2 regions of the Nonomuraea sp. NPDC050663 genome follow, and region 1 is predicted to be linked to the other one. Evidence: riboswitches for the same ligand, from Rfam matches in the RefSeq annotation. Region 1 holds a riboswitch; the other holds the start of a gene.
The links. A riboswitch is a leader RNA that binds a small molecule or an ion and turns the genes downstream of it on or off. The one in region 1 is predicted to bind glycine.
Positions count from the first base shown of each region.

Region 2: it holds a riboswitch for glycine, as region 1 does, so the genes downstream of both, gcvT (glycine cleavage system aminomethyltransferase GcvT) here and gcvP (aminomethyl-transferring glycine dehydrogenase) in region 1, are expected to answer to the same signal.

Region 1 is NZ_JBITGL010000003.1:857,795-862,365, forward strand. Features, by position in the region: gene gcvP (aminomethyl-transferring glycine dehydrogenase) at 1-2,538, opposite strand, end outside; glycine riboswitch at 2,740-2,834, opposite strand; gene ACIBH1_RS12935 (MerR family transcriptional regulator) at 2,860-3,483, opposite strand; gene ACIBH1_RS12940 (bifunctional nuclease family protein) at 3,629-4,099, opposite strand; gene ACIBH1_RS12945 (MerR family transcriptional regulator) at 4,197-4,571, opposite strand, start outside.
Region 2 is NZ_JBITGL010000005.1:452,261-456,831, forward strand. Features, by position in the region: gene ACIBH1_RS19160 (L-serine ammonia-lyase) at 1-326, opposite strand, end outside; gene gcvH (glycine cleavage system protein GcvH) at 399-788, opposite strand; gene gcvT (glycine cleavage system aminomethyltransferase GcvT) at 785-1,870, opposite strand; glycine riboswitch at 2,003-2,101, opposite strand; gene ACIBH1_RS19175 (hypothetical protein) at 2,305-3,138, shown strand; gene ACIBH1_RS19180 (M20/M25/M40 family metallo-hydrolase) at 3,205-4,571, opposite strand, start outside.

The DNA.
Region 1 (4,571 bases):
CACCTTGGCGATCTCGGCGCGGATGGCGGCCATCGCGTCGACGAACCGGTCGAGCTCGGCCAGGTCCTCCGACTCGGTCGGCTCGATCATCAGCGTGCCCGCGACCGGGAACGACATGGTCGGCGCGTGGAAACCGTAGTCGATGAGGCGCTTGGCCACGTCGTCGACGGTCACGCCCGTCTCCTTGGTGATCTGCCGCAGGTCGATGATGCACTCGTGCGCGACCAGACCGCCCCGGCCGGTGTAGAGCACCGGGTAGTGCGGCGCCAGGCGGCGGGCCAGGTAGTTGGCCGACAGGATCGCCTGCTCGGTGGCGGCGCGCAGGCCGTCGCCGCCCATCATGCGCACGTAGGCCCAGGAGATGGGCAGGATGCCCGCCGAGCCGTACGGCGCCGCGGAGACCGGGCCGACGGGCGCGCCCTCGCGCAGCGGGTGCGACGGCAGGAACTCGGCCAGGTGGCCGCGGACGGCGACCGGGCCGACGCCGGGGCCGCCGCCGCCGTGCGGGATGCAGAAGGTCTTGTGGAGGTTCAGGTGTGACACGTCGGCGCCGAACTCGCCCGGCTTGGCCAGGCCCACCAGGGCGTTGAGGTTGGCGCCGTCGACGTAGACCTGGCCGCCGGCGGCGTGCACCTTGGCGCACACCTCGGTGATGGACTCCTCGTACACGCCGTGGGTCGACGGGTAGGTCACCATGATCGCGGCGAGCCGGTCGGCGTGCTTGTCGATCTTGGCGTCGAGGTCGGCCAGGTCGACGTTGCCGTCGGTGTCGCAGGCCACCACGACCACGCGCATGCCCGCCATGACGGCCGAGGCGGCGTTGGTGCCGTGGGCCGAGGAGGGGATCAGGCACACGTCGCGCTCGGCGTGTCCGTTGGCCTGGTGGTAGGCGCGGATGGCCAGCAGGCCGGCGAACTCGCCCTGGGAGCCGGCGTTGGGCTGGATGGAGACGGCGTCGTAGCCGGTCACCTCGGCCAGCCAGCCCTCGAGGGTCTCGATGAGCTCGCGGTAGCCCTCCGACTGCGCCTCGGGCGCGAACGGGTGGATGCCGGCGAACTCCGGCCAGGTGATGGGCTCCATCTCGGTGGTGGCGTTGAGCTTCATCGTGCACGAGCCGAGGGGGATCATCGAGCGGTCGAGCGCGATGTCCTTGTCCTGCAGCTTGCGCAGGTAACGCAGCATCGAGGTCTCGGAGCGGTGGGTGTGGAAGACCGGGTGGGTCAGGAAGTCGTCGTCGCGCAGGAGCTCCTCGGGCAGGACCGAGAGCTCCTCGCCGTCGTGGGCGGCGATCTCGACGCCCAGGGCGGCGGCGAACGAGGCGAGCACGTCGGCGACATCGCCGGGGGTGGTCTTCTCGTCGCAGGCGATCGTGACCCGGTCGCCGTCGAGCTGCCACAGGTTGATGCCGCGCGCCAGCGCCTCGGCCACGACGGCGGCGGCCTTGCCGGGCACGGAGGCGGTGACGGTGTCGAAGAAGTGCTCGGTGACCGGGATGCCGCTGCCGGACAGGCCCTGGGCCAGGGCCGCGGCGCGGGCGTGCACCCGGCGCGCGATGTGCTTGAGTCCCTCGGGGCCGTGGTAGACGGCGTACATGCCGGCGATGACGGCCAGGAGCACCTGGGCGGTGCAGATGTTGCTGGTGGCCTTCTCGCGGCGGATGTGCTGCTCGCGCGTCTGCAGGGCCAGCCGGTAGGCCGGGTCGCCGTCGACGTCGACCGAGACGCCGACCAGGCGGCCGGGCATCTGGCGCTGCAGGCCCTCGCGCACCGACATGTAGGCGGCGTGCGGGCCGCCGAAGCCGAACGGCACGCCGAACCGCTGCGAGGAGCCGATGGCGATGTCGGCGCCGAGCGAGCCGGGCGAGGCGATCAGGGTCAGCGCGAGCAGGTCGGCGGCGGCCACGACGAGGGCGCCCTTGGCGTGGGCCTGCTCGGCGAGCGAGCGGAAGTCGCGGATCTGGCCGGTGGCACCGGGATACTGCACCAGGACGCCGAAACACTCGGGCAGCTCGGCGTCGAGGCGCTGGAAGACCAGCTCGATGCCGAGCGGCTCGGCGCGGGTGGCCAGCACGGTCTTGGTCTGCGGCAGCACGTCGTGGTCGACGACGAACACGTCTGACTTCGACTTGCCGGCGCGGCGCGCCAGCGTCATCGCCTCGGCGGCGGCGGTGGCCTCGTCGAGCAGGGAGGCGCCGGCCACGTCGAGGCCGGTGAGGTCGGAGACGACGGTCTGGAAGTTGAGCAGCGCCTCCAGGCGGCCCTGCGAGATCTCGGGCTGGTAGGGCGTGTAGGCCGTGTACCAGCCGGGGTTCTCCAGCAGGTTGCGCCGGATCACGGCGGGGGTGATCGTGTCGTGGTAGCCCAGGCCGATCATGCTGGTCAGCACCTGGTTACGGCCGGCCAGGGCGCGCAGCTCGGCGATGACCTCCACCTCGCCGGCCGCGGCGGGCAGCTTCAGGGCGTCCTTGGCCCTGATGGCCTCGGGGACGGCGACGGCGACCAGGTCGGAGACGGATTCGAAGCCCACGGCCTCGAGCATCCGCTGCTGCTCGATGTCGGACGGACCGATGTGTCGACGGGCAAAGGACTCAAACACAGACTCAACCACAGGGAAACCCTTCAGCGCGCAGGCAGGTGCCGGGTCTCCCCCTCTGTCCTCAAACCTGAGAGCTTCACCCCCGAAGGGGCTTTCACCGTCGGTGAGTCACGCCTGGCCGGCGCGCCTGCTTTCCAGAGTTGCCTCGCCCGAGCGGTACCGGGTGCCTGAGAGATTCCGGGGAGGGTTGCTCCTTCGGCGCCCCATCTCATGGATGGGGACTCTCCCGCACGGGGTCGAAAGCTTTCTGTTACCAGGTTACCGCTAGCCGATCCTGCGCGCACGTCGGCGCTGGGCGAGTTCGTCAGCTGGATAGTCGGCCGGGACGCTGGGGTCCTCGACCGACGCTGTTTCCCCCGGCAGCTCCGCGAGCGATCCCTCGACCTCGCGCCACACCCTGCCGAGTGCGATCCCGAAGACGCCCTGCCCGCCCTGCAGGAGGTCGATCACCTCGTCGGCCGAGGTGCACTCGTAGACGCTCACCCCGTCGCTCATGAGCGTGATCTGGGCCAGATCGGCGACCCCGCGGTCGCGCAGGTGCTGCACGGCCGTCCGGATCTGCTGGAGAGAGACGCCGGTGTCGAGCAGCCGTTTGACGACCTTGAGCACCAGGATGTCGCGGAAGCTGTACAGGCGCTGCGAGCCCGAGCCGTGAGCGGCCCGTATGGTCGGCTCGACGAGGCCCGTGCGCGCCCAGTAGTCGAGCTGCCTGTAGGTGATGCCGGCCGCTGCGCAGGCCGTGGGGCCGCGGTAGCCGATGTTGCCAGGCAGGGAAGCCGGCTCTGAGTCGAAGAGCAGACCCTGCTCACCGGCACGCTGGCGCGCGTCCTCGCGCCGCGCCGGATCTTCCTGGCCGGCCCTGTTTCCCTCGCCGCTGCTGACCGCCACGCGGACCTCCGGCTTTCTCTCATCCCGTGGCCTGATCTGGGGGTTCGCATGGCGACCACGGGTTTCACTTGCACCGTAGGACCGTGACCATGCTCAGTCAACGATCCCACTCGGCGAGTCGTGAAGCGTAAATGCTCTTATATGACTACCCCGCGCGGCCGAAGTCTTCCGGGGTGATCTGGTCAAGGAATTCCCTGAACTTCTCCACCTCGTCCTCCTGGTCGTCCGGGATGATCACACCGGCTTCCTGGACGACCTCCTCGCTGGCGTAGATCCTCGCGCCGGTGCGCAGAGCCAGGGCGATCGAGTCGGACGGGCGGGCGCTGACCTCGACTCCGTTGGAGAAGACCAGGTCGGCGAAGTAGATGCCGTCACGCAGCGCGACGATGTTGACCGCGCGAAGGCTGACACCCAGCGCGCTCAGCACGTCACGGAACAGATCGTGGGTGAGCGGGCGCTGCGGGGGCTCCTCGGCCGTCGCCAGGGCGATCGCCTGCGCCTCGGTCATGCCTATCCAAATGGGGAGAAAACGTTCACCACTCGCCTCCTTGAGCAGGACGATCGGCTGATTGGTGGGCATCTCCACACGAACGCCCACTACCTCCATCTGCACCACGGGCTGCTCCGAAATCAGTCACGAGAAAGCGAGCGAAAGCTCCTCCAACGTAACACCAGCCGGGCCGGGAATGTGCCCGATGCCGGGCCTGTACGGCTCAGCCCCGCAGGACGTTGCGCACCCCGGTGCGGAACATCGCGGCGTGGAGCTCCAGCAGCAGACCGGACAACTCGCGCGCGCTCTCGTGCGCCTCGCCGATGGCGCCGGGCGCGCGGCGCTTGAGCACGGGCGCCACGGTCTGCTCGACCAGCGAGCTCTCGCGCTCGGCCGAGGCCTTGACCGCGCGCAGATGGCGGGCGTGCAGCCCGAACGACGCCAGGCGGCCGACCGTGCGCGCGATGGCCAGGGCGTCGTCGTCGTAGCGCCTGGCCACCGGCGCCAGCAGCCCGTAGTCCTCGAGCTCCGCCAGCGTCTCCTCGTCGATCCCGGCGGCCTCCAGGAGCTCCTCGCGGCTGAGCCGTACCTCGTGGGA
Region 2 (4,571 bases), on a different contig from region 1:
ACGACGAAGGGGATGGTGTGCTTGCCGAAGAGCTCGATGGTGCCGCTGGAGCGCATGGCGGCCAGGCGGTCGTCGATGCTGTCGACGTCGACCAGTTCGGGCTTCTCGCCGGACAGGCCCAGCAGCACGGCCTTGTCGCTGCCGTGGCCCTTGCCGGTCAGGCCGAGCGAGCCGTACAGGATGGCTTCGACACGCGCGACCGAGCCGAGCTGGCCGTCGGCCTCGAGGCCGCGGGCGAACTTGTGCGCGGCGGCCATCGGGCCGCCGGTGTGCGAGCTCGACGGGCCGATGCCGATCTTGAAGAGGTCGAAGACGCTGATCGCCATTGACTTGCGCCTTTCAAAGAAGGAGGGGGTTCCGGGGCCACCGACCCGGCGGCCCCGGGACAAAGCCAGAAATCAGGAGTCGCCCGAGGTGAGGGCGGTGTACTCCTGGGCGGACAGCAGGTCCTCGGGATCACCCTCGACGCGCACGCGGAACATCCAGCCCTCGCCGTACGGGTCGGTGTTGACCAGGTCGGGCTTGTCCACGACGGCCTGGTTGACCTCGACGACCTCGCCGCCGACGGGCGCGTAGATCTCGCTCACCGACTTGGTCGACTCGACCTCGCCCACGGAGTCGCCGGGCTGGACGCTCGCGCCGACGTCGGGAAGCTGCACGTAGACCACGTCGCCGAGCGCTTCGGCGGCGAAGGCGGTGACGCCAACGGTCACGGTGAGGCCGTCATCGAGGCCGGCCACCCACTCGTGTTCCTTGGTGTAGCTGAGGTCGTCAGGGATGTTGCTCACTTGTTCCTCCTGTAAAAGGGCAGCTCAACCAGGTCCATAGGCTCATGGCTGCCCCGGATGTCAACGGCTAGGCCGTCGGAGACCTCTGTGTCGACGTAGGCCATCGCGATGGGCTTGCCCAGGGTGGGCGAAGGCGCGCCGCTGGTGACCTCGCCGACCGTCTGGTCGCCGACCACGACCGGGAACCCGTGGCGCGGGATCCGGCGGCCCCGGGCGACGAGGCCGACCAGCCGGCGCCTGGGCGCGCTGTCTCGCAGCGGCTCCAGGGCGGCCCTGCCGACGAAGTCTCCGGGCTTGTCGAATTTCACCACCCGACCCAGTCCGGCGTCGAACGGGGTCAGCGATTCGTTCAGCTCATTGCCGTACAGGGGCATACCCGCTTCGAGGCGGAGCGTGTCACGGCAGCTCAGGCCCGCGGGGATCATGCCGTACGGCTCGCCGGCCTTCGTCAGCTCGCCCCAGAGCGCCACGGCGTCCTGGCCGTCGACGAACAGCTCGAAGCCGTCCTCGCCGGTGTATCCGGTGCGGGCGATGAGCGCCGAGACGCCGGCGACGGTGCCGGGCAGCCCCGCGTAGTACTTCAGCGAGGGCAGGTCGGCGTCGGTCAGCGAGGAGAGGATCTCCTGCGAGCGCGGCCCCTGGACGGCTATGAGCGCCCACTGGTCGGAGCGGTCGTCGACGACGGCGTCGAAGTTCTTGGCGCGGTTGGTCAGCGCCAGCGCGACGGAGCGGTAGTTGGAGGCGTTGGCGACGACCATGAACTCCTCGTCGGCCAGGCGGTAGACGATGAGGTCGTCGAGCACGCCGCCGGCCGGATTGGTGATCATGGTGTAGCGGGCGCGGCCGGGCGTCAGCGCGGACAGGTGGCCGACCAGCGCGTAGTCGAGGGCCTCACCCGCCTGCGGGCCGGTCACGAAGATCTCGCCCATGTGGGAGAGGTCGAACAGGCCTGCCGCCTCGCGCACGGCGCGGTGTTCGGCGGACTCGCTTCCGTATCGCAGCGGCATCAGCCAGCCGGCGAAGTCGGTCAGGGTCGCGCCGAGACTCTCGTGGACGTCTCGCAACGGTGTCGGTCGGGACATGTTCGCACCTCAGAGGCAGGGTCGGATGCCAGGATCCTCCCCCTCTGTCATGATGCCTGAGAGTTTCGCCTGGTTGTTTGCCAGACTTTCACCTTCGGCGAGGCCCGGACGGCCTGCTTTCCAGAGGTCACCCTGGCCCGTACGGTCCTTTGCCTTGAGAGGTTCGCGGGGAGGGCTTGCTCCTTCAGGGGCCCTGACCGGATTGTCAGGACACTCTCCCGCACGGGTTCATCGGTGTCACCCCTAAGCCTAGTGGAATCCCCATCAGGGCGGAACGGCCGCGCGCGGGTCGCGAAGGCCGATCCCCTCAGCCTTCGCGCGCGGGGAGACGGCCTCACCGCCGCGAAGCGCGCCAGGCAGAGGCCTGCGATCCCGGCGCGCGCATGACTCGCAGTAAATCGAACCCCGGCGAGGCCGGATACGTCTTGAGGAGCATGCGCGCACTCGCACTCGCCGTCCTCGTCCTGGTGACCGCCTGCGGCGCCGAAGCGTCCGCCCAGAGGCCCGGCCGCTACGCCGCCGACGCCATCACCGTGCTGGAGAGCCCCGCCCACGGCCCGCAGCTGTGCTCGTTCGTGGCCGAGTCGTACCCGCCGCAGTGCAGCGGGCCCGACGTGGTCGGCTGGGACTGGTCGAAGGTCCGCCACGAGAGCGCCAACGGAACGAGGTGGGGCAGCTACCGGGTCGTCGGCACGTGGGACGGCTCCCGCCTGACGCTGACCGAGCCGGCGGGGGAGGCGCGCAGGCCCGCGGTGCAGGAGCAGCGGTTCACCTCGCCGTGTCCCGCGCCCGAGGGCGGCTGGCGGCCCTCCGACCCGGCCAAGGCCACGCAGGAGGCGCTCCAGGCGACCCAGCAGCGGCTGGAGGGCGAGCCTTCGGTGGGCGGGGTGTGGCTGGACCAGAGCTATCTCGACGCGATCCCGGGCTACGACGGCAGCAAGCCGGAATGGGCGGAGAAGTACGCCAACGATCCGACCAAGCTGGTGCTCAACGTGAAGTTCACGGGCGATCTGGCGGGCAGGGAGGCGTGGATCCGCGAGACGTGGGGCGGACCGCTGTGCGTGAGCCAGGCCCGGCGCTCCGAGGCGGAGCTGCGGCGTGTCCAGGAGTCGCTGGGCGAGGGCTACGTCCACACGTCCGTCGACATCATGAGGGAGCAGGTGACCGCCGGGGTCTGGGTGGCCACGGAAGAACTCCGGCACCGGCTCGACGCTGAGCACGGTGCCGGAGTCGTGATGCTCGAACCGGTGCTGAAGCCGGTCGATTAGGGAACCGCGTGGCCGCAAACCCCCAGCCCGAGACCACGCGGTCGCTCTGTTTCCCCAGAGGTTTCCCTAGAGGCGCTGCCAGAGGGCCGGCACGTTGGGCGGCTCCCATCCCGGCAGCGAGGTGTGCCCTTGCAGGCACCGGTAGCTCACGCCCTGGTAGGTCACCGTGGCACCGGCCTGGTAGGCGGTGTACGGCGCCCAGCTCGTCTCGCCGCCGCCCCCGCCGACCGTCAGCGAGAAGGTGACCGAACGATCGACGGTGGCCCCGTCGGCGCTGAGCGTGATCGGATAGGTCCCGGCGGGCACCGAGGCGCCCACCGCGATCGAGACGGCCGAGGACTGCCCCGACTGGATGGACGCCGGGCTGAACGACACCGAGACGCCCGCGGGCGCTCCCGACGACGACAGTGCGACGGTCTGGGCGTTGCCCGAGGTCACCTGGGTGGCGACCGTGGCCGACGCCGACTGCCCGGCCGAGACCGTGGCCGACGACGGGCTGACCGTCATCGAGTAGTCGTTGCCGGGCGGGTTGACGGTTCCCACCGCCAGCGCCCACAACACGTGCGCGGCCGCGTCGGCGTTGCGGTCCAGCGCCGTGGTGTTGACGTTGGACGGGTAGGTGTCGCAGGCCGAGTGGTAGCACCGGTCGAACGACTGGTTGGCCTGGCCGCCCCACTTGGCCGCCTGGGCCGCCGTCTTGCGTTCCGAGGCGCCGGTGAACACGCCGCCCACGCGCACGCCCGCGCTCTTGAACGGGGCGTGGTCGCTGCGGCCGTCGCCGACGCGCTCCGGCTCGGTCGGCACGCCGATGGAGGAGTAGTAGGAGTTGAACAGCTGCTGCAGGGCCGCGTCGTCGTCGTAGACGAAGTAGCCCGGGTTGGGCGAGCCGGTCATGTCGAAGTTGAGGTAGGCCTCGACCCCGGACGCCCCGCCGTTCTGCACGTAGTAGCGGGAGCCGACCAGTCCCTGCTCCTCGGCTCCCCACCAGGCGAAGCGCACGTGCCTGGTCAGGGAGGGCCGCTGGGCGGACAGGGCCAGCGCGACCTCCAGCAACGACGAGCTGCCGGTGCCGTTGTCGTTGATGCCGGGGCCCGACGCGACGCTGTCGAGGTGGGCGCCCAGCATGACTGTCGGTCCCGTGGGGCCGGAGGGCCAGTCGGCGATGAGGTTGCTGCCGCCGGTGAAGGACTGCACCCGGGTGGTGTAGCCGGCGGCGTCGAGCCTGCCCTTGATGTAGTTCAGGGAGGCGGTGAAGCCGGGACGGCCGGAGGCGCGGTTGCCCCCGTTGGCGCCGGCGATCGACTGCAGCTGGCTCAGGTGGGCGGTGATGTTCCCGACGGGGATGTCAGGAGCGGCCGCCTTCGCAGAGGCAGGTGCGGACAGGCAGGTCAGCGCCAGCGCGGCGGCCAGCGCCGACCCGAGGATTCGCCTGA